DNA from 4 places in the Streptomyces sp. NPDC014882 genome. Region 2 is predicted to be linked to each of the others. Evidence: riboswitches for the same ligand, from Rfam matches in the RefSeq annotation. Region 2 holds a riboswitch; each other region holds the start of a gene.
What was found. Region 2 has a riboswitch for cyclic di-AMP ahead of ACF09K_RS11135 (M23 family metallopeptidase). Riboswitches for the same ligand answer to the same signal wherever they lie in the genome.
Positions count from the first base shown of each region.

Region 1 (7,432 bases), on a different contig from region 2:
GGCCCGCCTGCGCCCGGACAACCGCGCCGTACTGGTCTACGAGCCCACCGAGCCCACTGAGCCCGCCGAGCCCGCCGAGAACACCGCCGACGAGGACGAGAACGAGGAGGCGGCCCAGTGACCGAGCTCGCCGCGATGGACTTCCACCCCCAGCCCCAGGCGGGCGAGGCCAGGCCCTGGGCGTTCCCCGCCCCCGAGCGCGGGACGCTCGACAACGGCCTGACCGTCCTGCACTGCCACCGTCCCGGACAGCAGGTCGTCGCCGTCGAGGTCATCCTCGACGCCCCCCTGGACGCCGAACCGGCCGGTCTCGACGGCGTCGCCACGATCATGGCGCGGGCCTTCTCCGAGGGCACCGACAAGCACTCCGCCGAGGAGTTCGCCGCCGAGCTGGAGCGCTGCGGCGCCACCCTCGACGCGCACGCCGACCACCCCGGCGTCCGCCTCAGCCTGGAGGTCCCGGCCTCCCGGCTGGCCAAGGCCCTCGGCCTCGTGGCCGATGCCCTGCGGGCGCCCGCGTTCGCCGACAGCGAGGTCGAGCGCCTCGTTCGCAACCGTCTGGACGAGATCCCGCACGAGCTGGCCAACCCCTCCCGGCGTGCCGCCAAGGAGCTCTCCAAGGAGCTGTTCCCGGCGACCGCGCGCATGTCGCGTCCGCGCCAGGGCACCGCGGAGACCGTCGAGAAGATCGACTCCGCCGCCGTACGCGCCTTCTACGAGAAGCACGTCCGCCCCGCCACGGCCACCGCCGTGGTCGTCGGCGATCTCACCGGGATCGACCTCGGCGCGCTCCTGGGCGACACCCTGGGCGCCTGGACGGGCTCCGCGGCCCAGCCGCGACCGGTGCCGCCCGTGACCGCCGACGACGCCGGGCGGGTCGTCATCGTGGACCGTCCCGGCGCCGTCCAGACGCAGCTGCTGATCGGCCGCATCGGCGCCGACCGGCACGCGCGCGTGTGGCCCGCGCAGGTGCTCGGCACGTACTGCCTGGGCGGCACCCTCACCTCCCGGCTGGACCGCGTCCTGCGCGAGGAGAAGGGCTACACCTACGGCGTGCGCTCCTTCGGGCAGGTCCTCAGGTCCGCGCCGGACGGTTCGGGCGCCGCGATGCTCGCCATCAGCGGATCGGTCGACACCCCCAACACCGGTCCCGCGCTGGAGGACCTGTGGAAGGTGCTGCGCACCCTCGCCGAGGGCGGTCTGACCGACGCCGAGCGGGACGTCGCCGTGCAGAACCTCGTCGGGGTGGCACCCCTGAAGTACGAGACGGCCGCCGCCGTGGCGGGCACGCTCGCCGACCAGGTCGAGCAGCACCTGCCGGACGACTACCAGGCCACGCTGTACCGGCAGCTCGCCGCGACCGGCACCGTGGAGGCCACGGCGGCGGTCGTGAGCGCCTTCCCGGTGGACCGTCTGGTGACGGTCCTGGTCGGCGACGCGGCCGCGATCAAGGCACCCGTCGAAGCCCTGGGCATCGGTGAGGTGAAGGTCGTCCCCGCGGAGTAGCGACGCGGACCGGTGACCGCGAGGCCACGCGCGCAGGAGCCCTGGTGGACGGATCCGCCACCAGGGCTCCTCGATGTCCGAATTGAGGGAGAGGCGGCCCGTCTGCCCTGTGGCATGCGCTACAAAAGCCGCGTTCTGTTTGGGGATCGGCCGCCGCCGCGTCTACCTTCAACCGGGCTGTTCGTCAGGCAGTGCGCCGCATCCGCGGCACCGGACAGTCATCGCCGAGTCCCCGCGTGGCGCGAGCCAGGGGAGCCGGGGACCCAACCAGACAGTCCCTGGGGTGAATCGGACGCCCGCGCGCACCGCGAGGGGGTCCGTAGGAGACCTTCCTGCTCCGAACCCGTCAGCTAACCCGGTAGGCGAGAGGGAAGGAAAGGACCGCTCTACTTCATGGCGTCCACTTGCGCCACCGGGAAGCACCGTCGTCCCAGCAGGATGAAGCGCACCACCGCCCGCGCGGCGGGCATCGCGGCGCTCACCACCACCGGCGTCATCGGCACCGTCGCCTCCGGCCCCGCCCTCGCCGCGGAGAAGGCCGTCGAGCAGACCGGCCTCGTCCCGGTCGTCGCCATCGGTGACACGGTCGCCCAGCGGATCGACGACCAGGCCGCCGCGCAGAAGCAGGCCGCCGTGGCGGAGGCCGCGCGCGAGGAGGCCGCCGCCCGGGCCGCGGCGAAGGTCGAGGCGGAACGCGAGGCCCGGGTCCGTGCCGCCCGCGCGGCCGAGCGCGAACGCCTGAACACCTTCGTCTCACCGATCAGCGGCTCCTACGTCTCCACCGGCTACCGGTCCGGCGGTTCGCTGTGGTCCTCCGGCAGCCACACCGGCATCGACTTCCACGCCGCCACCGGCACCCCCGTGCACGCGGTGGGCCTCGGCACCGTCGTCGAGGCCGGCTGGGGCGGCGCCTACGGCAACCAGGTCGTGATCCGGATGAACGACGGCACGTACACCCAGTACGGCCACCTGTCGTCCATCGGCGTCTCCGTGGGCCAGAGGGTGACCCCGGGGCAGCGCATCGCCCTGTCCGGCGCCACCGGCAACGTCACCGGCCCGCACCTGCACTTCGAGGCCCGCACCGGCGTGGAGTACGGCTCGGACATCGATCCGGTCGCCTACCTCCGCAAGCACGGCGTGAACATCTGACAACGTACGGCGACAGATCGTACGGCCCCGGCCCCACGGCCGGGGCTTTCGTCGTTTCCGGGACCGCTCTGTCCAAAAAATATCCCTGGATTCCGGCCCGCCATCGGAAATTCCCGCCGGTTGCAATAGAGTCACGGAACACACGTCAATCGTCGACGTTTCACGGGGATTAAGGCGGAGGTCGGTCATGCGTATTCCGGCGCACTCGGTGTGCACGGCCATCCGGGACGACATCGTCGCGGGTGTCTACGAGCGCGGCGGCCGCCTCACCGAGGAACTCCTCGCGCGTCGCTACGGCGTCTCGCGCGTCCCCGTCCGGGAGGCGCTGCGCACGCTGGAGGCGGAGGGCTTCGTCGTGACGCGGCGGCACGCGGGCGCGTGCGTCGCCGAACCGACCGAGCAGGAGGCCGCCGACCTGCTGGAGATGCGCGTGCTCCTCGAGCCGCTCGGCGCCGCCCGGGCCGCCCAGCGGCGCACCGAGGCCCACCTCAAGGTGCTGCGCGGCCTCGTCCGGCTGGGCCAGGAGCGTGCCAGGCGCGGCGGCAGCGACGATCTGCGCTCCCTGGGGGGCTGGTTCCACGAGACCCTCGCCCAGGCCTCCGGCAGTCACGCCCTCACCTCGACGCTCACCCAGCTGCGCCACAAGATCTCCTGGATGTACACGGTGGACGCGTCGGCCGCCCCGGCGGAGTCCTGGGCGGAACACGGCGCGATCGTGGACGCGGTGGCGCGCGGCGACGGGGAACGCGCGCGGGCGGTGACGGCGCTGCACGTCGAGCGCGCGCTCCCCGCGCACCGGCCGCGCTTCCCGGGCGGCGACCGCCAGGACCGTGTGAGGACTTCGCAACACGTCGTCAACATGTCCGGCCTCCGGAATTAACACGAGAGCCGTATACAAAGAAGGTAATTCGGCGGAGAGGTATTTCCTCCGCTCTTTTTCGCCGCGCCTCCGTGTTTACGGTGGTGCTCTCTTCGTGCGCCTTTCGCGCGCCCGTCGCACAGCTTTCGTGCGTCCTGCGCGCACCCGTCGCACGTTTTTCCGTCCGCCTTTTCGCCCGTTCTTCGTGAGGCCTTCGCGGGCCCTGCGGAACATCCGCGGCGCGCCTCCAACGGTTTCCGCCCGGCCCGCCGTGCCCCGGAAACGGCGGAGCCGCGCCGCCCGGACGGGGCGACGCGGCTCCGGTCCGCCCGCGCGTGTGCGCGTGGCGGCCGGCTCAGACGGTCTCGGGAAGCTCCTCGAGCCCCTCGGCGACCAGCTTCGCCAGGCGGTCGAGGGCGACGTCCGCGCCCTCGGCCTCCGAGGCGAGGACGATCTCCTCGCCGCCCTGGGCGCCCAGACCGAGGACGGCCAGCATGGAGGCCGCGTTGACGGGGTTGCCGTCGGCCTTGGCGATCGTCACCGGGATGCCTGCGGCCGTGGCGGCCCGGACGAAGATGGAAGCGGGACGGGCGTGAAGGCCCTCGGCCCAGCCGACGTTGACGCGGCGCTCAGCCATGTGATGCTGCCCTTCGGTGTTCAGGTTGTCTAGACCAGTGTTCCACACGTGAAGCGTGCGGAGGAGGGGGCCGTGCGGCCCCCTCCCGGCGTGGGCGTCGGATCGCGGCCTCGATCCGACATCCGTCCCCCACAGACTGCCTCGCGCCGTTGCCGTACGCGAGCCGTAGTCTGGGGCCCATGCAGAGCGCGTCGGACCGCCACGAGTACCCCGCCCACTGGGAAGCCGACGTGGTGCTGCGCGACGGCGGCACCGCACGCATCCGCCCCATCACCGTCGATGACGCCGAGCGCCTGGTCAGCTTCTACGAGCAGGTGTCGGACGAGTCGAAGTACTACCGCTTCTTCGCGCCCTACCCGCGACTGTCCGCCAAGGACGTCCACCGCTTCACGCACCACGACTTCGTGGACCGGGTGGGACTCGCGGCCACGGTCGGCGGCGAGTTCATCGCCACCGTACGCTACGACCGCATCGGTGCCGACGGGGCGGCCGCCCCGGCGCCGGCCGACGAGGCCGAGGTCGCGTTCCTCGTGCAGGACGCCCACCAGGGCCGCGGTGTCGCCTCCGCGCTCCTCGAACACATCGCGGCCGTCGCGCGCGAGCGCGGCATCCGGCGGTTCGCCGCCGAGGTGCTCCCGGCCAACACCAAGATGATCAAGGTGTTCACGGACGCCGGCTACACCCAGAAGCGCAGCTTCGAGGACGGCGTCGTGCACCTGGAGTTCGGCCTCGAACCCACCGAGCGCTCCCTCGCGGTGCAGCGCGCGCGGGAGCAGCGCGCCGAGGCCCGCTCCGTACGGCGGTTGCTGGCGCCCGGCTCGGTCGCCGTCATCGGCACCGGCCGCACCCCCGGCGGCATCGGCCGCAGCGTCCTCGGCAACCTCCGCGAGGCCGGCTTCACCGGTGACCTGTACGCCGTGAACAAGGCCTTCCCCGAGGACCTCGAGGAACTCGACGGCGTGCCCGCCCACCGCTCGGTCCGCGACATCGACGGGCACGTCGACCTCGCGGTCGTGGCCGTCCCCGCCGACCGCGTCCCCGAGGTCGTCGCCGAGTGCGGCGAGCACGGCGTGCAGGGACTCGTCGTCCTGACCGCCGGGTACGCCGAGAGCGGCCCCGAGGGGCTGGAGCGCCAGCGCGAACTCGTGCGGCACGCGCGCGCGTACGGGATGCGCCTCATCGGCCCCAACGCCTTCGGGATCATCAACACCTCCCCGGGGGTACGGCTGAACGCGTCACTGGCCCCGCAGATGCCGCGTCCCGGCCGGATCGGCCTGTTCGCCCAGTCCGGCGCGATCGGCGTCGCCCTGCTCTCCCGGCTGCACCGGCGCGGCGGGGGCGTCACCGGGATCACCGGGGTGTCGACGTTCGTCTCCTCCGGCAACCGCGCGGACGTGTCCGGCAACGACGTCCTCCAGTACTGGTACGACGACCCCGACACCGACGTCGCCCTGATGTACCTGGAGTCCATCGGCAACCCGCGCAAGTTCACCCGACTCGCGCGGCGCACGGCCGCGGCCAAGCCGCTGGTGGTGGTCCAGGGCGCGGGAACGGCCCCCCAGGGCCACGCCGTACGGGCCACGCGCCTGCCCCGCGCCACGGTGTCGGCCCTGCTCCGCCAGGCCGGGGTCATCCGCGTGGACACCATCACCGAACTGGTCGACGCGGGCCTGCTGCTGGCACGCCAGCCGCTGCCCCGGGGACCGCGCGTGGCCATCCTCGGCAACTCGGAGTCCCTGGGGCTGCTCACGTACGACGCGTGCCTCTCCGAGGGCCTGCGCCCCCAGCCGCCGCTGGACCTCACCACGGAGGCGTCGGCGGAGGACTTCCACGCGGCGCTGGCGCACGCCCTGGCCGACGAGACGTGCGACGCGGTCGTGGTGACCGCGATCCCCGCCATCGGCGAGGCATCCCCCGACGACGGGGAACTGGCGCAGGCCCTGCGCTCGGCCGCGGCCACCGGTCCCGCCAAGCCGGTGCTCGTGGTGCACGTGGAGCTGGGCGGCCTCGCGGAGGCACTGTCCGCCGCGACGAGCACCGCCCCCCGCGCGCGCACGGCACCCCCGGCCCCGGCGGCGGCCGAGGCCGAGGCGACGGGAACCGGGACGACCGGGGCGGTGACGGCACCGGCCGGAACGACGCCCGGGGCGTCGGGAACCGGGCCGACCGGCTCCGCCCCGGCGGCGACCGCGCCGACGACCCCGACCGGCACACCCCCCGCTCCCGCCGCCGCGCCCGGCGAACCCGCCGAGCGCTCCCGGACCTCCGGGGACGCCCACCTCATCCCCGCCTACCCCGCCGCGGAACGCGCGGTCCGCGCCCTCGCCGAGGCCGTGAAGTACGCGCAGTGGCGGCGCGAGGCCGCCGACCCCGGCAAGGTGCCCGAGCACGAGGACATCGACGAGAAGGGTGCCGCCGCGCTGATCGGCGGGCTCCTCGCGCGCGGACAGGGCCTCACCCTCGGCACCGAGGAGACCAGCGAACTGCTCGGCCGGTACGGCATCCCGGTCCGCCGGGCCGTCCCCGCGCCCACCCCCGACGAGGCCGTGCGGGCCGCCGGCGTCCTCGGCTACCCCGTCGCCCTCAAAGCCACCGCACCCCACCTGCGCCACCGCGCCGACCTGGGCGGCGTCCGCCTCGACCTCGCCGACGAGGAGCAACTGCGCCGGGCGTACGCCGAGTTGGCCGAGCTGTTCGGCGCTCCGCAGCAGCTGCGCCCGGTGGTCCAGGCGATGGCCCCGCGCGGGGTGGACACCGTCGTCCGGGCGGTCATCGACCCGGCGGCCGGAGCCGTGCTGTCGTTCGGGCTCGCCGGGGCCGCCTCGCAGCTGCTCGGCGACATGGCGCACCGTCTGATCCCGGTCACCGACCGGGACGCCACCTCCCTGGTCCGGTCGATCCGGACGGCACCCCTCCTGTTCGGCTGGCGCGGTTCGGCGCCCGTCGACACCCCCGCCCTGGAGGAGCTGCTGCTGAGGGTGTCCCGCCTGGTCGACGACCACCCGGAGGTCGTCGCGGTGACCCTGGAGCCGGTCGTCGTCGCCCCGCACGGCCTGAGCGTCCTCGGCGCCTCCGTCCGCCTCGCGCCCCCGCCCGCCCGCGACGATCTCGGCCCGCGGACGCTCCCCCTCTACTGAGACGGCCGTGACCGGTCCCTCGCAGTCAGTGGGTCCCCGTAGGATGGAGGACATGGCCAAGACCAGTACGACGACCCAGGGGCTGCGTGCGGCGATCGAGCGCAGCGGCTACTACCCGGCCCTCGTGGCCGAGGCGGTGGAGGC
Region 1 is NZ_JBIBWL010000011.1:112,616-120,047, forward strand. It holds gene ACF09K_RS24135 (M16 family metallopeptidase) at 1-121, shown strand, start outside; gene ACF09K_RS24140 (M16 family metallopeptidase) at 118-1,506, shown strand; cyclic di-AMP (ydaO/yuaA leader) riboswitch at 1,719-1,886, shown strand; gene ACF09K_RS24145 (M23 family metallopeptidase) at 1,900-2,655, shown strand; gene ACF09K_RS24150 (GntR family transcriptional regulator) at 2,843-3,535, shown strand; gene ACF09K_RS24155 (HPr family phosphocarrier protein) at 3,870-4,151, opposite strand; gene ACF09K_RS24160 (GNAT family N-acetyltransferase) at 4,331-7,288, shown strand; gene ACF09K_RS24165 (DUF5998 family protein) at 7,341-7,432, shown strand, end outside.
Region 1: it holds a riboswitch for cyclic di-AMP, as region 2 does, so the genes downstream of both, ACF09K_RS24145 (M23 family metallopeptidase) here and ACF09K_RS11135 (M23 family metallopeptidase) in region 2, are expected to answer to the same signal.

Region 2 (7,432 bases):
CCGCTCCGACTCCGCCCCCCGCTCCGACTCCCCCAGCTCCGATTCCGCCCCCGTCCCCGATCCCGGAGAGACCCGCGCCGATGCCGTACCCGTACGTCCTGCTGTCCGCCGCCGTCTCGCTCGACGGCTACCTCGACGACACCGGCCCCGACCGGCTGCTGCTGTCCGGCCCGGCCGACTTCGACCGGGTCGACGAGGTGCGGGCCTCCGTCGACGCCATCCTGGTCGGGGCCGGCACGATCCGCGCCGACAACCCGCGCCTGCTGGTCAACTCGCCCGCCCGCCGCGCCGCCCGGGTGGCCGCGGGGAAGCCGGAGTACCCCCTGAAGGTCACGGTCAGCGGGACCGGCGAGCTGGACCCGGCGGCACCGTTCTGGCACACCGGCGGGGAGAAGGTCCTCCTCACGACCGACGCCGGTGCGGACCGCGCCCGTGCCCTCGGCCTCGCGGCGGACGTCGTCGCGCTGGGCCCCGGCCTCGACTGGCGGCGGCTCCTGGAACACCTCCACGACGTGCGGGGCGTGCGGCGCCTCATGGTCGAGGGAGGCGGCACGGTCCACACCCAGCTCCTCCGGGAGGGCCTCGCCGACGAACTCCAGCTCGTCCTGGCCCCCCTGTTCGTGGGCGACCCGGACGCGCCCCGGCTGTTCGGCCCCGGCGGCTACCAGGGCGGGCGCCTGCGGCTGACGGGGACCCGGCGCATCGAGGACGTGGTCCTCATGACGTACGAGCCCACCGCACCCGGCGCCGGGCCGCTGCCCGCCGCAGCCGACCGGCACTGGCTGGCCCTCGCCTGCGAACTGGCCGCCGCCTGCCCGCCGTCGCGGACCGCGTTCAGCGTCGGCGCGGTCGTGGTGGCCGCCGACGGCACGGAACTGGCCCGCGGTCACTCCCGCGAGGCGGGCGATCCGGTCGTCCACGCCGAGGAGGCGGCCCTCGCCAAGATCGACCCCGCCGACCCCCGGCTGGCCGGCGCGACCGTCTACAGCAGCCTGGAACCCTGCGCCCGGCGCTCCTCCCGGCCGGCCCCGTGCGCCCGCCTGATCCTCGACGCCGGTGTGCGCCGGGTCGTGACGGCCTGGCGGGAGCCGGACACCTTCGTCACCGACGCCGACGGGAGCGGTCTGCTGGCCGCCGAGGGCGCGGACGTCGTCGTCCTTCCCGAGTACGAGGAGCGGGCGAAGGCACCCAACGGCCATCTGCTCCGCGGGACCACCTGACCGCGGCACCACCTGACCGCCGGCCCACCTGGCCGCGGGGCCCCGCCCGGATCTCCGACCGGCCCTCCGTCCGTCCGCCGGCCTGCCTCCGGCTCGTCCCCCGTCCGGCCCCGTCCGGCCCCCCGGATCCGGCCGTGGTTCTGGGCGTCCCCCGCATGGCGTAGACTGGTGTCACACCGACGCGGGGTGGAGCAGCTCGGTAGCTCGCTGGGCTCATAACCCAGAGGTCGCAGGTTCAAATCCTGTCCCCGCTACTCAAGGCCGAGGGCCGGAATTCCGATCAAGGAATTCCGGCCCTCGGTGCGTCGGGGCGACCTTTCCCGTCACGCATCGTGAACGCTCCGGAGCCCTGCGCATAACGTTTGAGTCACCATCAAAACCCAGATGACTCCTGAACGTTTCAGGCGGACGGTCAACTCGCCCGTTTTTCACCGGTCCTGGGCTGAAAGTCCAGGCCGTCAATGTTGTTGATCAAGCCGAACGGCTTGGAATCCCGCCCCTGCGTCTATTAACGTTCGATAACGCAGCGCGGTCGTCCCAGCCGTCACAAGAGACGGCTCCGTGCGCACGCGCCGAATCCCGCAAGGGAACCGGGGAACCACCAACTTGGGGTGAATCGCGCGGAAGCCGCCGTACAGTCACGGCCGGTATACGCGCGTAGGAGACCTTCCCGCTCCGAACCCGTCAGCTAACCCGGTAGGCGACGGAAGGAAAGGAGCGCGCCCGCGTGGCGTCCAACCGGCCTGCCCCAGAAGCCCCCGCCGTGCCCGGCCAGCAGACCTTCGGCTACGGCACCTACCGTGCCGACGAGGGCCCCTGGGAGGAATGGAACCCCACCGCGGACTCCGTTCGTCCGGTACGCGGCAAGCACCGCGTCGCCAAGCAGCGCGGCGGACTCGCCCGCAGCTCCACCGTTCTCGGCGTCGGCGTCATAGCCGCCGTCGGCGGCGCGGGCATGGCCAGCGCCAACACCGGCAAGTCGCCGGTCTCCATCTCCATGCCGGACCTCCCCTCCGTGGGTTCCCTCATCTCGGACGACGACACCACCCCCGAGGTGGAGACGGCGCCCGCGCTCAGCACCTTCGGCGCCGAGACCGTCGCCGCCGACAGCGCCGGCAGCGGTGCCGACGCCGGAGAGGCGCTGCGCAACCGGATCATGGCGCAGGCCGAGTCGCAGCAGACCCAGGTCGAGACCAAGGCGCAGGAAGCCGCCGAGGCCGCCGCGGCCAAGGCCGCCACCGAGGCCGCCGCCAAGGCCGAGAAGGAGGCCGCGGCCAAGGCCGAGGCCGCCAAGAAGAAGGCCGCGGAGGAAGCCGCCAAGAAGGCGGAGGCCGAGCGCCTCGCCGAACTGGCCAAGCAGTACACGCTGCCGACCTCCTCGTACACGATCACCTCGACCTTCGGTCAGGCCGGCGCCTACTGGTCCTCCGGGTACCACACCGGCCTCGACTTCGCCGCCCCCACCGGCACGCTCCTCAAGGCCGTGCACAGCGGCACCATCACCTCCGCCGGCTACGACGGGTCCTACGGGTACAGGACCGTGCTCACCCTCGAGGACGGCACCGAGATCTGGTACGCCCACCAGTCCTCCATCGGCGTCAGCGTCGGCCAGAAGGTCGCCACCGGCGACGTCATCGGCCGCGTCGGTGCCACGGGCAACGTCACCGGGGCCCACCTCCACATGGAGGTCCACCCCGGCGGCAGCACCTCCGGCATCGACCCGGCCGCCTGGCTCCGGGACAAGGGGCTCAACCCCTGAGGCCACGCCGGACGTGCTCCCCGGCGACCCGGACTCCTGCCGGGTGCCCCTGAGAGCCCTCCCGGTTTCCCGCCGGTTCCCCGAGAACCTCCTCGGGGGACCGTCAGGGCTCCCGAGGTCTTCCGGGAAGCGTCACGGGGGCCGGTGAGGTCTGCACCCGGACGTTTCCCGGATGTTCGTGAACCCTGGCCGAAGGCGCGGAATGCGCGCCTTCGGCCAGGGCGTTGTCACCGGGCATGACTTCTCTGCGCAAGCTCGGCTCCTCCGACCTCGAGGTCTTCCCGCTCGCCCTCGGCGGCAACGTCTTCGGCTGGACCGCGGACGAGACGGCCTCCTTCGCCGTCCTCGACGCCTACACGGCCGCCGGCGGCAACTTCGTCGACACCGCCGACTCCTACTCGGCGTGGGTCGAGGGCAACCGCGGCGGCGAGTCCGAGACCCTCATCGGCAAGTGGCTCACGTCCCGCGGCAACCGCGACGACGTCGTGATCGCCACCAAGGTGAGCCAGCACCCCGACCATCAGGGGCTGACCGGCGCCAACATCAAGGCCGCCGCCGACGCCTCGCTGCGACGCCTGGGCACCGACCGCATCGACCTCTACTACACCCACTTCGACAAGCCCGAGGTGCCCGTCGAGGAGATCGTCGGCGCGCTCGACGAACTGGTCAAGGCGGGCAAGGTGCGGCACATCGCCGCCTCCAACATCTCCCCCGCACGCCTGCGGGCCTCACTGGAGTTCTCCGACCGCGAGGGCCTCGCCCGCTACGTGGCGCTCCAGCCGCACTACAACCTGGTCTCCCGCGACACCTACGAGGGCGGACTCCAGGACCTGGTCGCCGCGTCCGGCCTCGCCGCCGTGCCGTACTACGCGCTGGCGTCCGGCTTCCTCACCGGCAAGTACCGCCCCGGTACGACGGTGGACAGCGCCCGCGCCCAGGGCGCCGCCCGGCACCTGGGGACCGAGCGGGGGCAGAAGGTGCTCACCGCCCTGGACGAGGTCGCCCGCGCCCGTGACGCCGAGGTCGCCACGGTGGCCCTGGCCTGGCTCGCCGCCCGGCCGACCGTAGCCGCCCCGATCGCGTCCGCCCGCACGGTGGACCAGCTCCCGGCGCTGCTGGCGGTGGCCGACCTGAAGCTGACGGAGGCGGAGATCACCCGCCTCACGGAGGCGTCCGCCTAGGGCGTGTTTCGAAAGTGGCGTCGTCTGCCCGAAGGGCGTCCCGGCGGCGTCCGGCGCGCGCGATCGCACGACGGAGGGCCGCCCCGACACCGGTGGTACCGGGGCGACCCCGACAACGCGGCCGGAGGTGCTTCTTCCGGGAGAGTGCGTGCCAGGCGTCGCCGGGCCGGGGGCGCCCTCCAGGGGGGAGGGACTTCCGCGGCCCGCCCTGGACACGGGACGCGGGGCGTCCGCTCGAGAGGCGTACTCCCCCGCCCGCCGTTCAGGACCGGTACGGGTACGGCGCGGTGTGCGGGGCGGGCGCGGTCTGCGGGTGGGGCACGGTGTGCGGAGGGGAGGCGTACCCGGGATACCCGTGGTACCCGGCCGGCGGGTGCGCCGCCCCCGGCGGGAACCCGTACCCCCCGTGCACGCCGTACCCTCCGTGCACGCCGTACCCCCCGTACATCCCGTAGACCGGCAGCGGCGCCGGGGCCGCCAGCCGGGACGCGTGCTCCAGCGCCGGCCGGGCCACCTCCCGGCGCCGCCACAGCTCGTTGAGCAACTCCCGCTCCCGTGCGACGAAGTCGGCGCCGCCCCGGCCCTGCCGTCCGCGGTGCCGCAGGAACGCGAGCGACGTGGCGTAGGCCTCGTACTGCGCCACCTCGCGCGCCGCCGGCCTGCCCAGGTGCCGCCGGGCGTACTGCCGGGCCAGCCGGCGGGCCCGCATCGAGCCGAGGGCGTACGGCTCGGCCGGGCCGAGCCAGCCGGCGGCCGTGTACGCGGGCAGTTCGTCGCGCACGGTGCCCAGCTCGCGCTGGCGCGTCCACACCACCAGCCAGGTCAGCACTCCGAACGCGGGCACCATGAACGCCCCGTACACGGCGAGGAATCCCCAGCCGCCGAAGGTCGCGGAGCCGTTCCACAGGGCGTGCATGAGCATCGCGAGCAGCAGCCCGCACAGCGGCAGCACCACGCGCCGCACGCGCCGGCGCTCCCCGGACAGCGCGGCGATGCCGAAACCGAGACCGGTCAGCACCGTGAACAGGGGGTGCGCGAACGGCGACATGACCACGCGCACGAAGAACGTGGCGACGGTGACGGAGGCGATGCCGCCGTCCCCGGTCAGCTGGTCGGTGCCGAAGGCGTTGCCGAGGTAGAGGATGTTCTCGGTGAACGCGAAGCCGGTGGCGGTGATCCCGGCTATCACGACCCCGTCGACGATCCCGGTGAAGTCCCGCCTGCGGAACAGGAACACGAGGAGGACGGCCGCCGCCTTGGCGGTCTCCTCGACGACCGGCGCGATCACGGTCGCGCCCAGGGTGTCGGCGTGGGCCGGGTCGGCCGTCGTCGTCGCTATCCAGCGCACCGCGAAGCTGTTCGCGACGAGCGCGATCAGCGCCGCCGCGCACGCGCCCCAGGAGAAGGAGAAGACCAGATTCCGCCAGGGGCCGGGTTCCACCCGGTCGAGCCAGCGGAACGCGGCCACGAGCAGGGGCACGGGAAGGATCGCCAGGCCCAGCCCGACCAGGAACCCCTCCGTGCCCGTCTGCTCGCGGACGAGGGCGACGATCACCAGTCCCGACAGGGCGAGCAGCGTGATCAGCGCGCCGTAGCGGACCCACCTGTGCTGCCACCAGTGCGCATGCCGCAGCACACCGCCCTCGGCCGGGCCGCCGGGGTGCGGCGGGTGCGGGGGGAGCGGGGGAAGCGGGGAACTGGTGGCCACGGCATCGACCCTAACGAGGGAGCGGACGGTGGTGGAGGGATTTCCGCTGGTCAGTGATCCCGGCGACCCTTGTGCTGTACGCGGCGGAAGAGCAGGTCGTTCACCACGTGGCCCTTGTCCAGCCCCTGGCCCTCGAAACGGGTCAGCGGCCGGAAGCCGGGGCGCGGCGCGAAACCGCCGTCGGCGCGGGTGTTGGCGAAGCCGGGGTGCGCGGTGAGCACCTCGAGCATCTGCTCCGCGTACGGCTCCCAGTCGGTCGCGCAGTGCACGAGCGCGCCCGGTCTCAGCCGGGTCGCGGCGAGGTCGAGGAACTCCGGCTGGATCAGGCGCCGCTTGTGGTGGCGCTTCTTGGGCCAGGGGTCGGGGAAGTAGACGCGCAGCCCGGCGAGGGAGTCCGGGGGGAGCATCTCGCGGAGCAGGATGATCGCGTCGCCGTTGCCCACCCGGATGTTCGTCAGGCCGCCGCGGTCCGCGAGGTTGAGGAGATTGCCCTGGCCGGGGGTGTGGACGTCCACGGCGAGGATGTTCGTCCCGGGGTCGGCGGCGGCCATCTGGGCCGTCGCCTCGCCCATGCCGAAGCCGATCTCCAGCACGACCGGGTTGTCGTCGCCGAACAGCTCGGGGAGGTCGACGTCGTGCCCGTCGATGTCCAGGCCCCACTTCGCCCACAACCGCTGGAGCGCGTCGGCCTGGCCCGCGGTGACCCGGCTGCGCCGCGGCTGGAAGCTCCTGATCCGCCGCTCGAAGTGCGAGCCGGCGGGATCGGCCTGCGGACCGTCGGGGAAGCGCGGCTCCCCCTTGGCACGGGTGCGGCGGGCGGGCTCGCCGGGGTGGTGGTCACCGGGGGCGGGCCTGGCGGGTTCTGGGGCGCTCAACGAATCAGACACAGTGGGCTCGATTTTACGGGCGGCGGCGGGAGGGGGCGGGCCGGGCGGGGTGGGACGACGGGGAGGCGACGGGGGAGGCGAGCGCGCGGGTGGGGGCGCTGGCGCGGGTGGCGCTTTTCCGGAGGGCGCCGGGCAGGGCCGAGCCGGACCGCGCCGGACTGCGCCGGACTCAGCCGGGCGGTCGGCGCGACCGGGGCCGTCGCCCCCGCCGCCCGCCCGGCCCGTCCGCCCGGCGTCCTCGTGCGGGGGACGCCCGCCTACACGGGCCCCAGCGCCTCCAGCGCCCTGCGGGCCACCTCCCGGCCGATCGGCAGGGAGGCCGTCGCCGCGGGGGAGGGGGCGTTCAGCACGTGGACCGCGCGCGGGGACCGCCGTATGAGGAAGTCGTCCACCAGGGAGCCGTCCCGCCGGACGGCCTGGGCACGGACGCCAGGGGTCGCGCGCACCAGGTCCCGCGGCTCGACCGCGGGCAGCAGCCGGCGCACCTCCGCCACGAAGGCGCGCTTGGACAGGGACCGGTGCAGCTCCCCGACGCCGTGGCGCCAGTGCCGGCGGGCCAGGCGCCGGGCGCCCGGCCAGGCCGCCGTCGCCGCGGCCTCCCGCGGACGCACGACCCCCCAGCCGTACCCCTCGCGGGCCAGGGCCGGGACCGCGTTGGGGCCGACGTGGACGCTGCC
Region 2 is NZ_JBIBWL010000003.1:701,230-708,661, forward strand. It holds gene ACF09K_RS11125 (dihydrofolate reductase family protein) at 81-1,220, shown strand; tRNA gene ACF09K_RS11130 (tRNA-Met) at 1,401-1,474, shown strand; cyclic di-AMP (ydaO/yuaA leader) riboswitch at 1,781-1,938, shown strand; gene ACF09K_RS11135 (M23 family metallopeptidase) at 1,948-2,979, shown strand; gene ACF09K_RS11140 (aldo/keto reductase) at 3,216-4,160, shown strand; gene ACF09K_RS11145 (PrsW family intramembrane metalloprotease) at 4,423-5,868, opposite strand; gene trmB (tRNA (guanosine(46)-N7)-methyltransferase TrmB) at 5,919-6,755, opposite strand; gene lhgO (L-2-hydroxyglutarate oxidase) at 7,013-7,432, opposite strand, start outside.

Region 3 (7,432 bases), on a different contig from region 2:
ACCACGGGCTCCCTGTCGGTCAACGGCGAGGACGGGTTCCGGGACGGCTTCGCGCCGCTGCTGCCCGACACCGCCGTACCCCTCGGCGATCTCGACGCCCTGGCGCGGGAGCTGCGCGAGGGCGACGTGGCCGCGCTGATCGTCGAGCCGATCCAGGGCAAGGGGGTGCACGAGAGCCCGCCCGGCTACCTGCGCTCCGCCCAGGAGCTGCTGCGCCGCCACAAGGCGCTGCTCATCGCCGACGAGGTGCAGACCGGCCTCGGCCGGACCGGCGACTTCTACGCCCACCAGCACGAGGAGGGGGTCGAGCCCGACCTGGTCTGCGTCGCCAAGGCGCTCTCCGGCGGCTACGTGCCGGTCGGCGCCACGCTCGGCAAGGACTGGATCTTCAAGAAGGTCTACTCCTCCATGGACCGGGTGCTGGTGCACTCGGCGAGCTTCGGAGCCAACGCGCAGGCCATGGCGGCCGGACTGGCCGTGCTGTCCGTCATGGAGGACGAGCAGATCGTCGCGAACGCCCGCGCGACCGGGGAGCTGCTGAAGTCCCGGCTCACCGCCTTGATCGACAAGTACGAGCTGCTCGCCGACGTCCGCGGGCGGGGCCTGATGATCGGCATCGAGTTCGGAAAGCCCCGCTCGCTGAAGCTGCGCGGCCGCTGGACCATGCTCCAGGCGGCCCGCAAGGGCCTGTTCGCGCAGATGGTGGTCGTCCCGCTGCTCCAGCGGCACCGCATCCTCACCCAGGTATCCGGCGACCACCTGGAGGTGATCAAGCTGATCCCGCCGCTGGTCGTGGGGGAGCGGGAGGTGGACCGGTTCGTGGCCGCCTTCACCGAGGTGATGGACGACGCGCACCAGGGAGGCGGACTCGTCTGGGACTTCGGCCGGACGCTGATCAAGCAGGCGGTGGCCAACCGGTAGGGCGGCGGGACCCTCTCCGAGAGTTCTTTGCCTCTCAGGCAAGAAATTTGCCGCAGAGGCAAAGGTGCGGCTGAATGAGGGTATGAGCCACCCCGCTGCGGAGGACGGGCCCGAGCCCGGACCGGTGCACGACCTCGGCGTCGTCGCGCCCCAGCTGCGCGCCCTGCGCCGGCGCGCCTTCCTCACCCTGGAGGGCGCGGCCCGCACGGCCGGGCTGTCGCCCGCCCACCTCTCCCGGCTGGAGACCGGGCAGCGCCAGCCCTCGCTGCCGATGCTGCTCGCGCTCGCCCGTGTCTACGGTACGACCGTCTCGGAACTGCTCGGCGAGAGGGTCGCCGACCGGGACGCCGTCGTGCGCGCCGCCGACATGGAACCCACCCACGCGGGCGGCTGGACCTACCGGCAGTCCGGCGCCCCCGGACGGGGCATGCAGGCGCTGCACGTGCAGGTGCCGTACGGCTCGCAGAGCGACATCGTGCGGGTGCACCCCGGCGAGGAGTGGCTGCACGTCCTGCGCGGGCGGCTGCGGCTGCGCCTCGGGGACACCACCCATCTGCTCGGGCCCGGCGACAGCGCGCACTTCGACTCGCTGACCCCGCACCGCATCGCCGCCCAGGACCCCGACGGGGTCGACCTGCTGTTCGTCCACACCCTGTTGCAGAGCCCGACGGCCGCACTGTGCCTCGGCCCCACCCCTGGAGAGACGCCATGACCGACATGGAGGAGAAGTTCCCCCGGAGCCTGTGGATCCGGCTGATCATCTACATCGCGGTGGGGCACCTCTTCGCCGGGTTCCTCTGGCTGCTGTTCGAGGTCGGCGCCAAGCAGTAGACCGCCGGGCGGCGGAGCGCGGAGCCGCAGACCGTCGAGTGGCGGTCCGCCGGGCCGCAGACCGCCGGGCGGTGGAGGCCGGACGCCGGGAGCGCCCGCTCAGTCGAGCAGGTGCTCCCGGAGCCGTTCACGGGTCTCCGGAGCCAGCCCGAGGCCCTGCTCCAGGTAGGCCTCGACGCCGCCCCAGGTGTCCTCGATGGTGTGGAACGCGGCCGCGAGGTACTCGGCGCGGGCGTCGAAGAGGGGGCTCAGCAGCTCCATGACCTCGGGGGAGTACGCCTCGGCGGAGGTGCCGCTGCGGCGCACCTTGTAGCGGCGGTGCTTGGCGTTGGACTCCAGGTAGTCGGCCAGGATCGCCTCGTGCTCCACGCCCACCGCGAGCAGCGTCACGGCGATGGACAGGCCGGCCCGGTCCTTGCCCGCCGCGCAGTGCATGAGCGCCGGGACGCTGTTCTCGGCGAGCGAGTGCAGCACGCGCGAGTGCTCGCCCGTGCGCTCCGTCATGATCGAGCGGTAGGAGGCGATCATCCGGCCGGCCGCCTTGCCTTCGCCGAGGATCTCCCGCAGCTGGTCGATGTCGCCGTCGCGGACCATCTTCCAGAACTCGGCCCCGTCCGCCGGGTCGGAGAGCGGCAGGTTCACGTTGCGTACGCCCGGCAGCTCGACGTCCGGGCCCTCCAGCCGCTGGTCCGCCGCGTTGCGGAAGTCGAAGACCGTGTGCAGGCCCAGCGAGGCCAGGAACGCGGCGTCCTCGTCGGTGGCGTGCGCGAGGTGGCCGCTGCGGAACAGCACGCCGTGGCGGACCCGGCGGCCGTCGACGGTCGGCAGGCCGCCCACGTCCCGGAAGTTGCGCACTCCGGCCAGCTCGGGCTCGGTCGACGGGATCTGCTGCGTCACGGGGGCTCCTCCCGGTCATGGGTCCCGGTCGGCGCGACTCGGCATGGCCACCGGAACACCTCTTGACCATACGACACGGATGCCTGGGGCAAACGGATCCCCGACCGGGCCTCCGGGACCCCCGCCGGTCCTGTGCGCGCCAGGGTTCCGGCCCCGGGCTACCTCAAGGGGCCGATTGTCCGTTCACGCCACATCTGGGGTTTCTGCCCGAATTGAAGCCTTCGTTCCAACTCGCTCTGGAATAAGGCGTTCTGTGGTTCCCGTGCGTGAGCAGCGTCATATCCGTGACCCTGCGTCGCCCGTCATGCTCACGTAATACGACTGTTTCTCAAGGTTGTTCACCGGAAAACCGGCCTTTCGATTGACGCAGGGTGACCGGGAATTCCCCCGGGGGATCAAGAGGAAGCCCCGGTGAGTACAACCTTCGCTTGTCCCTGTGCGTCGTGGTCGCTTACGTTCCAGACCAATCCGGACGGACGCCCAATCCTGCCGCCGCCCGGAGCCCGCACACTCACCCGTGAACGGCAGGAGCGGGGGACCCACAGGCAGTACCGCCTGTTCCGGTCTCCGGAACGGCTAGGGGTAAAGCCGCGCCCCGGCGCGGCCGGACATCTCCAGTCCGCACCCGACAGCTCACCTCGCAGGCGCCGGAGAGGAATTCGCCATGCCCGCCAAGGGTAAGCACCGCCGTCCGAAGCCCCAGCGCTTCACCCGCTCCATCGCCGCCGCCGGCACCGGTGGCGCCGCGCTCGCCCTCCCGCTCATCGGGGCGACCGGTGCGCACGCCGCGCCGTCGCAGTCGGCGACGCAGGCGGTCTCCGCGGTCTCCGGGCTCTCCGCCGCCCCGGAGAAGGCCGTCCAGGCCGTCCCCGCGGCGCAGACGTCCGCGCGGTCCGCCACGGGCACCACCACCTACACGGTGCGGTCCGGCGACTACCTCTCCAAGATCGCGGACGAGCAGGACGTCAGCGGCGGCTGGACCCGGCTCTACGCGGACAACCGCGAGGCCGTCGGGGAGGACCCGTCGCTGATCCACCCGGGTCTGAAGCTGTCGATCGGCAAGAAGGCCCCGACGGGCACGACCAAGTCGCCGTCTCCTTCCTCCGGTTCTTCCGGTTCCTCCTCCTCGTCGAAGCAGTCCTCGGGCTCCTCCGCGAAGTCGTCCGGGGCGTCGGAGTCGTCGCGGTCGTCGTCCTCGAAGTCCTCCTCCTCGGACTCGTCGGACTCGTCGAAGGCGTCCTCCTCGAAGGCGTCCACCACGCGGGCCGCCGGGAACGCCACCGCCGCCACCGGCTTCGCCCTCCCGGTGTCCGGCGCGACCGTCGGCACCCCGTACAAGATGTCCGGCAGCATGTGGTCCAGCGGGTACCACACCGGCGTCGACTTCGTCGTCCCTACCGGCACCTCGCTCAAGGCCGTCGGCGCGGGCACGGTCGTCTCCGCGGGCTGGGGCGGCGCGTACGGCAACCAGGTCGTCGTCAGGCTCGCCGACGGCTTCTACGCCCAGTACGCCCACCTGTCCTCGCTCTCCGTCTCGGCCGGCCAGTCCGTCTCCGCCGGCCAGCAGGTCGGCCTCTCCGGCGCCACCGGCAACGTGACCGGCCCGCACCTGCACTTCGAGATCCGCACCGGCCCCGGCTACGGCTCGGACGTCGACCCGGTCGCCTACCTCCGCTCGCACGGCGTCTCCGTCGGCTGACGCACCTCCCGGCCTCCCGCCGACACGCCGCCGAAGGCCGGTCCCGATTCCCGGGACCGGCCTTCGGCGTTCCGGCCTCCGGTGTTCCGGCGTTCGGCGTTCCGGCCTTATTCCCGCATTGGCCAAGTCTTTAGGAGTGGCTTATCTCACCGCCCGTCAACCCCTGCCTACGGTCGCGTAGGTCACATTCGAAGGTGAATCATGAACGGCTGTGGCAGACGATTCGAAGAATGACAACAGCTCAGTGATCGGGTCGTACGTGGCGGTGGGGGACAGCTTCACCGAGGGCGTAGGCGACCGCGGTCCCGACGGGGGGTTCGTCGGCTGGGCCGACCGGTTCGCGGTGCTCCTCGCGGACCGGCGGCCCGAAGGCGACTTCCGGTACGTCAACCTCGCGGTGCGCGGCAAACTGCTCGACCAGATCGTGGCGGACCAGCTTCCGCGAGCGGTCGAGCTCGCGCCCGACCTGGTCTCCTTCTGCGCGGGCGGCAACGACATCCTCCGGCCCGGCACCGACCCCGACGAGGTCGCCGAACGCTTCGAGCGGGCGATCGCGGCCCTCACCCGGGCGGCCGGCACCGTCATGGTGACGACCGGGTTCGACACCCGCGGCGTCCCCGTGCTCAAGCATCTGCGCGGCAAGATCGCCACCTACAACGGGCACGTGCGCGCCGTCGCCGACCGGTACGGCTGCCCGGTCCTCGACCTGTGGTCGCTGAAGTCCATCCAGGACCGGCGGGCCTGGGACGGCGACCGGCTCCATCTCGGGGCGGAGGGGCACACGCGGGTGGCGCTGCGCGCCGGCCAGGTCCTCGGCCTGGAGGTGCCCGCCGACCCGGAGCAGCCCTGGCCGCCGCTCCCGCCGCGCGGCACCCTGGAGATCCGGCGCGACGACGTGCAGTGGGCGCGCGAGTACCTGGTGCCGTGGATCGGGCGCCGGCTGCGCGGGGAGTCCTCGGGCGACCACGTGACCGCCAAGGGCCCGCTCTCGCCCGACGACATCAAGATGCGGATCACCGCGGTGGCGTGAGCCGACCGGCGCGGCCGGCCGGTCCCGGCGGCGGCCGGCCGGCCGCGCCCCGAGCGGACCGAGCGTGGGTGCGGGTGCGGGTGGGAGGCCGAGGGTGGCCCTGCCGGGCAGGGCGGCCGGTGCCGCCCGATCCCCGCTCCCCGCTCCCCGCTCCCCGCTCCCCGCTCCCCGCCGCCCGGCGCCCGGTGGCGGTGCGCGGACCCGCCCGGCCCGGTCTCAGTGCTCCCGGTCTCAGTGGTCCCGGCCGCCCGACGGCTCCGCCGCCAGGCCCAGTTCGCGGCTCAGCGCCTCCTCCGCCCACTCCCGCACGCGGATCCGGGGCACCGCACCGTCGTAGGACGTGAGCTGTACGGCGAGGCCGTCGAGGAGGGCCGTCAGGCGCAGGGCCGTCCCGGCCGGGTCGGGGCAGCGGAACTCGCCCGCGGCCACCCCCTCCGCGATCACCTCGGCGAGCGCGGCCTTCCACCGCCGGTCGAGGCCGCGGGCGACCTCCCGCAGCGCGGGCTCGCGCAGCGACACCGCCCAGCCCTCGATCCACAGCCGCCAGCCCTTGGCCGACCCCGTGGGGGCGTACCAGCGCACCGCCGACCGCAGCCGGCGCAGCGCGGTCGTCCGGCGGCCCAGCAGCCTGCGCAGGTGGGCCAGGTCGCCCTCGGCGGCGTAGGCGAACGCTTCGGCGACGAGCCGCTCCTTGGTGGAGAAGTGGTAGAGCACCAGCGCGTTGCTCACGCCGAGCGCCGAGGCCACGTCGGCGATCCTGACCGCCGCCACGCCCCGCGCCTCGATCTGTTCGACGGCCGCCCGCAGCAACTCCTCGCGCCGCTCGGCCACACTCAACCGGACCCTTGCCACGCCGTCACCCTACACAGGGCCCGCGACCTGCGCGGACGCCGTCAGCGGTGGTGGCCGAAGCGCTCCGCGACGGCCGCCAGCCGCTGCTCGGCGAGGGCGTGCGCGGCCTGGCGCGGGGTCGTCCCGCCGGACTCCGCGCGCTCCAGGACGCGTTCCACCAGCGCGCGCATCGAGCGCCGCGTGTGGGCGAACGCCTCCGCGGCGTCCGCGCCGATGTCGCCGAACAGCGTCCACCACCACCAGGCGTTCGTACCGGAGTTGACGACGACGTCCGGCAGCACGCTCACCCCGCGCGCGTGCAGCAGTTCCTCCGCCTCGGGCAGGACCGGCATGTTGGCCGCCTCGGCGATCCAGCGCGCGGTGATCCGTTCCTGCTCCAACGGCCCGATCGCGTACGACACGGCGGCCGGCACCAGCACCTCCGCCTCGGCCGACAGCCAGGCGTCGCCCGGGAGTTCGGCGAAGCCCGGGCGCAACGCCCCGCGGTCGACGGTTCCGTGGGCGTCCCGCGCGGCCAGCAGTTCCTCCACGTCGAGGCCGGCCGGGTCGGCGATCGTGCCCTTGACGTCGGCGACGGCCACCACCGTCAGCCCCGCGCGCGCGAGGAAGCGCGCCGTCGCCCCGCCCATGGTGCCGAACCCCTGGAGGGCCACCCGGGTGCCGGCGTACGGCACCCCGGCCCGGTCCAGGGCCGTGAGCACGGACTCGGCGACCCCGCAGCCGCCCACCAGTTCGTCCAGGCCGATGCCGTCCACCTCCACCGCGAAGGCGTCCGCGAGCCGCTCGCGGGCCGCGCGCTCGTCGTCGAGCAGCGGATAGACGGCCTGGACCGACGACACCAGCCCGGCCTCGGCGGCGGCCCGGTCGACGACGTCCTGGCTGAGTCCCAGGTCCTCGCCGGTGGTCCAGCAGCTCTCGACGTACGGCCGCACCGCCCGCAGGTAGCGCACCAGCAGCCCGTACGCCTCCGGGTCCCGGGGATCGCAGTCGATGCCGCCCTTCGCCCCGCCCAGCGGGACGTAGCGCGCCGCCGGGTCGTAGTGCAGGGCCTCCTTGAGGCTCATCCCGCGGGCCAGGCCGGTCACCTCGTCGAGGGTGCAGCCCTCCCGCATCCGCAGGCCGCCGCTGCAGACGCCGCGCACCAGCCGGTCGACGACCAGGTGGCCCCGGCGGCCGGTGAGGTGGTCGGTCCAGGTGAGGGA
Region 3 is NZ_JBIBWL010000012.1:104,752-112,183, forward strand. It holds gene ACF09K_RS25210 (aspartate aminotransferase family protein) at 1-921, shown strand, start outside; gene ACF09K_RS25215 (helix-turn-helix domain-containing protein) at 1,004-1,633, shown strand; gene ACF09K_RS25220 (DUF6126 family protein) at 1,630-1,752, shown strand; gene ACF09K_RS25225 (tyrosine-protein phosphatase) at 1,852-2,649, opposite strand; cyclic di-AMP (ydaO/yuaA leader) riboswitch at 3,152-3,309, shown strand; gene ACF09K_RS25230 (peptidoglycan DD-metalloendopeptidase family protein) at 3,314-4,348, shown strand; gene ACF09K_RS25235 (SGNH/GDSL hydrolase family protein) at 4,593-5,378, shown strand; gene ACF09K_RS25240 (TetR/AcrR family transcriptional regulator) at 5,610-6,230, opposite strand; gene ACF09K_RS25245 (Glu/Leu/Phe/Val dehydrogenase dimerization domain-containing protein) at 6,272-7,432, opposite strand, start outside.
Region 3: it holds a riboswitch for cyclic di-AMP, as region 2 does, so the genes downstream of both, ACF09K_RS25230 (peptidoglycan DD-metalloendopeptidase family protein) here and ACF09K_RS11135 (M23 family metallopeptidase) in region 2, are expected to answer to the same signal.

Region 4 (7,432 bases), on a different contig from region 2:
GGTGGTCCTCGTCGACGACCACCGCATGTTCCGCACGGGCGTGCAGGCCGAGATCGGCCGGACCGAGGAGACCGGGGTGGAGGTCGTGGGCGAGGCCGCCGACGTCGACCAGGCGGTCACGGTCATCACCGCGACCCGGCCCGAGGTCGTCCTGCTCGACGTGCACCTCCCGGGTGGCGGCGGTGTCGAGGTCCTGCGGCGGTGCGCCCCGATGATGAGCGACGCCGAGCGGCCCGTGCGGTTCCTCGCCCTGTCCGTCTCGGACGCCGCGGAGGACGTGATCGGCGTCATCCGCGGCGGCGCCCGCGGCTATGTCACCAAGACGATCACCGGCACCGACCTGGTGAACTCCGTCTTCCGCGTCCAGGAGGGCGACGCGGTCTTCTCGCCGCGGCTCGCCGGGTTCGTCCTGGACGCCTTCGCCTCCACCGACGCCCCGCCGGTCGACGAGGACCTCGACCGCCTCACCCAGCGCGAGCGCGAGGTGCTGCGCCTCATCGCGCGCGGCTACGCCTACAAGGAGATCGCCAAGCAGCTGTTCATCTCGGTGAAGACGGTCGAGTCCCACGTGTCGGCGGTCCTGCGCAAGCTCCAGCTCTCCAACCGCCACGAGCTGACCCGCTGGGCGACGGCCCGGCGGCTGGTGTGACGGGAGAGCCTCAGACCACCCGGGTCGCCCCCGCGTACGGCATCTCGTCGATCGGTGCCACGCGCACCGGGGCCGACGGGTTCGGGGCGTGGATCATCCTGCCGTTGCCGATGTAGAGCCCGACATGGGTGATGCCGGGGTAGAAGAACACCAGGTCGCCCGGCCGGAGTTCGGAGCGGGAGACGCGGCGCCCGGCGTCGATCTGGGCGTACGTCGTGCGGGGCAGGGAGACGCCCGCCGAGCGGTACGCCGCCTGGACCAGGCCCGAGCAGTCGAAGGCGTTCGGGCCGGTCGCCCCCCACACGTAGGGGCTGCCCAGCTTGGCGTAGGCGTAGGAGACGGCCGCCGCCGCACGGGGGCCGGCCGCGGTGGCCGCGCCGGGGGCGGGCAGGCCGGCGCGGGCTCCCGCCGAGGTCCGTGAGGCACGGGTGTCCGTCCCGCCGCCCGTGTCCGCGGTGAGCCGCGCCCGTTCCTCGGCCGTGAGCCGGTTCAGCAGGCGCCGCGCGGCGCCCAGCTTGTCGGTGATCGTCTTCTTGTGCCGCTTCAGCTCCGCCTGACGCGCCTTGAGCGAGGTCAGCTGGACGCGGGCGGCGCCGCGCAGCTGCTCGATCTCCCGCAGCTGCCTGCCGACCCGGGTGACGGCGGCGGACTGGCGGTCGCCCGCCCGTTCGGCGAGGGCGGCGTCGTCGAGGTACCGGTCCGGGTCGTCGGAGAGCGCGAGCTGCACCGCCTGGTCGAGGCCGCCGCCGCGGTACTGTGCCGCGGCCATCGTCCCGAGCGCCTCGCGGGCCGTGTTGAGCCGGGCCTCCTTGCGCGCGGCCTCGTCGCGCAGCGTCTCCAGCCGCCGTTCGGCGGTGGTCGCCTTCTCCCGGGCGCCGTTGTACTTCTCGGTGGCGGCCTCGGCCTCCTGGTACAGCTTGTCCACCTCGGCCTTCACCTGGGCCGGGGTGGGATTCGGCTCGGCGTGCCCGACCCCGTCGAAGGCGGTCGCGCCGGCCACCCCGGCGAGGGCGAGGGTCGCCGCCGCGCGGGCCGTGTGGCCGCCGGCCGAACGCTGACGGGGCTTGCGGTGCGCTGCCACGTAAGACTGCACGTCCTTTCGTCGACCGCCTCGTCGGTACGGCCGCCGGCGGCCGGGGCCGTGCGGGGACGGCCACGGCCGCCGGGGGAGCGGACGCACGGCCGCGCGGTGCGGCTGACGTGCCCGGCGACGCCCGCACGGGGGAGCGGAGCGCCGCCGGACTCTCGGCGGTGGTGTCCGACTGCCGCCCCCGGTCCGGGCGGCGGTGGGAAGTCGGTCACCTGGGGGAGGACGCTAGGCCCGTTCGTGCCGGTCCGGTGACGCGATGTACGGAAGTGACGGGAGTGGACTGCCGGGTGACCGGAAGTGGCCGTACCGCCGGTCCCAAGTCGTCGTCTTCACGCGGCGGGCCGACCGATGCGGTGGATCCGGGGCACCCCGGAGCGGCACGCTGCTATACGGTGCCGCGCGGCGCACGGGGGTACGCAGGGGGGGGGCGGTGGGAGCGGGCCGGTGTCGGGAGGCGTCCGGCCCGGTGGCTAGCATCCGGCCTCATGGAGCTACTCATCCACCTCTTCGTCGGCCTGCACATCGTCGGCATCGCCGCGCTGCTCGGCGGCTTCCTCACGCAGATGAAGGCGATGGGGCAGGGCACGGCCCGCTTCGTCCCCGCGATGCTGCACGGCGCCGCGACGATGCTGGTCACCGGCGTGATCCTGGTCGGCCTCCACCAGGCGGAAGGCCACGAGGTCGACAACGTCAAGATCGGCGTGAAGCTGGCCCTGCTGATCGTGATCCTCGGCCTCGTCTACGTGAAGCGGGACGACGAGCGGGTGGAGAAGCTCCTGTTCGGCCTGGTCGGACTGCTGACCACGGCCAACGTCTTCATCGCGGTGCTCTGGACCTGAGCGACGCCCGCCCGTCCGCGACCGCGCCCGCGGCGACGGCCGACCACGCCGCCACCGCGACCCACAGCAGCACCTCCCCGGGGCCCTTCAGCCACGGCACGTCGACGGCGGCGGCGACCGACAGCGTCGCCACCGCCGTCATCCCCATCGGGAACACCGTCGCCCAGCGGCGCACGTCGTAGCGCGTCCGCGGCCACAGCACCTCCGCGACGAGCAGCACGGTGTACCCGGCCAGGTCGAGCACCAGCAGCGCGACGGTCACCGTGCGCAGGGCGTCGCGGTCGTCCGCGTTCCACAGGTACGGGCCGCCGTCCCCGGCCGCCAGGAGCGTCGCCCCGGCCAGCGCCGAGATGGCGAGCGCCCCGCCCGCCACCCAGTGGTCCCCGGGTCCCTCCCGCACCTGCCGCGGGTCGAAGTGGACCAGCGCCAGGCCGTAGAGGACGAGGCCGAGCCAGAACAGCGCCAGTGCCGCGTGCGCCGGCCAGGCCACCGACCCGGCCCGCGCCAGACTCGCCGCGAGCACCGCGAGCCCCTGGGTCGCCACACAGCACAGGAACACCGAGCCGGGCATGCGCCGGCCCCAGTGCCGTACGACGTTCGCCAGGAGCACCGGCCACAGCACCGCGGCCAGGACCAGCAGCGTCCAGGCGAGCACCGGGCGGCCGGCCGCGGTGAGCCGGGTGCCGAGGACGGTGGTGGCCGCCACGGCCGTGAGCGACCCCGGCGTGACCGCCTCGGCCCGCCACCGGTCGCGCTCCCGCACCAGCCGCAGGACGAAGTCCGCCGCCAGCGCCAGCCAGGCCGCGCAGGTCAGCGCCAGGGCGATGCGGGACAGGACGTCGTGCCCCGTCTGCCGCAGGCCGACCGACAGGATGCCGGTCGCCATCACGGCGGCCCCGGCCGCCGGCGGACGCCGCGCCCACCAGGCGCGGAGGGAAGAGGTGCGGGGCATGCCGCCGATGCTAGGCAGCGTGCGGCGGCTTCGCCGGGGGCACGCGCGCGGGGGCGGCGAAATACGCGCGGGTGCGGGACACCCGGGGTGCGCGGGGTGCGCGGGGACGCGCGCGGTGCCGTGACCTCGTACCCGACCTCGTGTCCGGCCCCGCGCGCGGTGCTTCGTCAGGCGGGCCGGACCACGCTGTGGATCGACGACTCCCCGTCGTAGTAGATCGACTCCTCGCGCACGTACGCGCCGGGCTTCGGGGCGTGGATCATCATGCCGTTGCCGGCGTAGATGCCGACATGGGTGACGTCGGAGTAGAAGAAGACCAGGTCACCGGGTTGCGCGGCGGAGAGGGAGACGGTCGTGCCGGCATCGACCTGGTCGTAGGTGACGCGCGGCAGGGAGACGTCGGCGGCCTTCCAGGCGGCCTGGGTGAGACCGGAGCAGTCGTAGGAGTCCGGACCGGTCGCACCCCACACGTACGGCTTGCCGATCTGCGCGCGGGCGAACGCCAGCGCCTTCTCGGCCTTGGTGGCGTACGAGGAACCCGTGGACGGGGAGGGCGACGGGGAGGGCGTCGACGTGCCGGTGCCCGCCGTATCCGACGCGCCGGCGCTCTCCTGCCGCGCGGCCGCCGCCTGCGCCGCCTGCTGTTCGGCCAGCTCGGCGGCCTTGCGGGCGGCCTCCTGCCGCTTCCGCTCCTCGATCTTCGCCAGCCGGGCCTTCTCCTCGGCCGTCAGCTGCGACAGCAGCGCGCGGGCGGAGCCGAGCTTCTTCTGGACGGCGGCCTTGGCGGTCCTCAGGTCGTCCTGCGAGTCGGTCAGCGTCCGGAGGCTCTCGGAGGCCTCCCGGCGCTTCTTCATCGTCTCCGCCTGGTCGGCGAAGTAGTCGTCGACCGCGCCCTTCTGGCGGTCGGTCACCCGCCCCATCAGCTGCGTCTGGTCGAAGTAGTCCTGCGGGGAGTCCGCGAGCAGGAGGGTCGCCGTGTCGGGGGCGGAGGCGCCGGTGCGGTACTGGGCGGCGGCGTAGGACCCCAGCTCCTCGCGCGCGTCGTTGAGCTTCTGCGCGCGCTGTGCGACGTCGTCGAGGAGGGCGTCGACCTTCTTGCGCTGCTTGCCGGTCTTCTCCTTGGCCGCGTTGTACTTCTCGGTGGCCGACTCCGCCTGGCGGTAGAGGTCGTCGACCTTCTTCTCCACCTCCTCCAGGCTCGGCCTGTCGTCGGCGGAGGGGGCGGCGGTGGCCGTCTGCGAGAGCAGTGCCACCGAGGTGAGGGCGGCGGTGGCGAGAGCGGGCGTACGGATGCCTGCCGTGCGCGTGCTCGTGGAGCGCGGCTTGCGGTGCTGCGACGCCAAGGGAGGCGACTCCTTCCATGCTCCGCCTACCGGGTTAGCTGTCGGGTTCGGGCGAGGATGCTTCGGAAGGGTTGCCCTACGGCCCGTCCTCCCCGGAGGGGAGTGAGCCGATTCACCCCAAGGTCTCGGTGGGTCCCCGGCTCCGGCTGCCGCGGGGCACGCCGGACTCGGCGGAGGCCGCGCGGCCCGGCGAGGTTCGCCGGAAGGGGTCGAGCGGCCTGCCCGGCACGGTAGCCAACCGGTGTGCCCCCTGTGAAGGTTGGTGGGTGATATGCCCGATACATTTTCGTGACCTCCGGAGGGTTTGCCGTCCGCGGTCACCGACGGTGCAAGGGGGGCGCCGGAAGGTGAGGGGCCGGGATGTTTCCCGGACGGCTCCGGGTTGTCGGTGGGGCGGCCTAGACTCGGAGAGCGATGAGCAGCCTCTTTGACGACAGCTTCCTGGCGGACCTCCAGGCCCCCCGCGGCCACGACGAGGAACCCCCGCCGCCGCCCGAGGACGATCACTCTCCGGAACCGGTTCCGGACGATCTGTTCGGCGGGAAGTTCGACGTGCCGCCGGACCGGGACACCCACTACCGCGACGGCGCCCCGCGCCCCCCGGTCGACGCGGCGGCGCTCCTGGAAGGGCTCAACGAGAACCAGCGCGCGGCCGTGGTCCACTCCGGCACCCCGCTGCTCATCGTCGCCGGTGCCGGCTCGGGCAAGACGCGTGTCCTGACCCACCGCATCGCCCACCTCCTCGGCGAGCGGCACGTCCACCCCGGCCAGATCCTCGCGATCACCTTCACCAACAAGGCCGCGGGCGAGATGAAGGAGCGCGTCGAGCAGCTCGTCGGCCCGCGGGCGAACGCGATGTGGGTGATGACCTTCCACAGCGCGTGCGTGCGCATCCTGCGCCGCGAGAGCAAGCGGCTCGGCTTCACCTCGTCGTTCTCGATCTACGACGCCGCCGACTCCAAGCGCCTGATGGCCCTGGTCTGCCGCGACCTCGACCTCGACCCCAAGCGCTTCCCGCCCAAGTCCTTCAGCGCCAAGATCAGCAACCTCAAGAACGAGCTGATCGACGAGGAGGACTTCGCCGTCCAGGCGGCCGACGGCTTCGAGAAGACCCTCGCGCAGGCCTACGCCATGTACCAGTCGCGGCTGCGCGAGGCGAACGCCCTCGACTTCGACGACCTGATCATGACGACGGTCAATCTCCTGCGCGCCTTCCCCGACGTCGCCGAGCACTACCGGCGCCGTTTCCGGCACGTCCTCGTCGACGAGTACCAGGACACCAACCACGCCCAGTACGCCCTGGTCAGGGAGCTCGTCGGCTCCGTCGGACAGCCGGTGGACGCGCCTTCGGGCGAGGACGGCCTGCCCCCCGCCGAGCTGTGCGTCGTCGGTGACGCCGACCAGTCGATCTACGCCTTCCGCGGGGCGACCATCCGCAACATCCTCCAGTTCGAGGAGGACTACCCGGACGCCACCACGATCCTGCTGGAGCAGAACTACCGCTCCACCCAGACGATCCTCACCGCCGCCAACGCCGTCATCGAGCGCAACGAGTCCCGCCGTCCCAAGAACCTGTGGACCAACGCGGGTGAGGGCGCGCGCATTACCGGCTACGTCGCCGACACCGAGCACGACGAGGCGCAGTTCGTCGCCGACGAGATAGACCGCCTCACGGACGCGGGCAAGGCCAAGGCCGGCGACGTCGCCGTCTTCTACCGGACCAACGCCCAGTCCCGCGTCTTCGAAGAGGTCTTCATCCGCGTCGGCCTGCCCTACAAGGTCGTCGGCGGCGTCCGCTTCTACGAGCGCAAGGAGGTCCGGGACGTCCTGGCCTACCTGCGCGTCCTCGCCAACCCCGAGGACTCGGTCCCGCTGCGCCGCATCCTCAACGTGCCCAAGCGCGGCATCGGCGAACGCGCCGAGGCGATGATCGACGCCCTCTCCCAGCGCGAGAGGATCAGCTTCCCGCAGGCCCTCAAGCGCGTCGACGAGGCCTACGGCATGGCCGCGCGCTCCACGAACGCCGTCAAGCGGTTCAACACGCTGATGGAGGAGCTGCGCACGGTCGTCGAGTCGGGAGCGGGACCGGCGACCGTCCTGGAGGCCGTGCTCGAACGCACCGGCTACCTGGCCGAGTTGCAGGCCTCCACCGATCCGCAGGACGAGACCCGCATCGAGAACCTCCAGGAACTCGCGGCCGTGGCCCTGGAGTTCGAGCAGGAGTCCGGCGAGGGCGAGGCGACCGGCTCGCTCTCCGACTTCCTGGAGCGGGTCGCGCTGGTCGCGGACTCCGACCAGATCCCGGACGAGAGCGAGGACGGCTCCGGCGTCATCACGCTCATGACCCTCCACACCGCCAAGGGCCTGGAGTTCCCGGTCGTCTTCCTCACCGGCATGGAGGACGGCGTGTTCCCGCACATGCGCGCCCTCGGCCAGACCAAGGAGCTGGAGGAGGAGCGCCGCCTGGCCTACGTCGGCATCACCCGCGCGCGGGAGCGGCTCTACCTGACGCGCTCGGCGCTGCGCAGCGCCTGGGGGCAGCCGTCGTACAACCCGCCC
Region 4 is NZ_JBIBWL010000001.1:444,989-452,420, forward strand. It holds gene ACF09K_RS01990 (LuxR C-terminal-related transcriptional regulator) at 1-649, shown strand, start outside; gene ACF09K_RS01995 (NlpC/P60 family protein) at 660-1,730, opposite strand; gene ACF09K_RS02000 (hypothetical protein) at 2,225-2,578, shown strand; gene ACF09K_RS02005 (tellurite resistance/C4-dicarboxylate transporter family protein) at 2,556-3,530, opposite strand; gene ACF09K_RS02010 (NlpC/P60 family protein) at 3,698-4,873, opposite strand; cyclic di-AMP (ydaO/yuaA leader) riboswitch at 4,882-5,056, opposite strand; gene pcrA (DNA helicase PcrA) at 5,288-7,432, shown strand, end outside.
Region 4: it holds a riboswitch for cyclic di-AMP, as region 2 does, so the genes downstream of both, ACF09K_RS02010 (NlpC/P60 family protein) here and ACF09K_RS11135 (M23 family metallopeptidase) in region 2, are expected to answer to the same signal.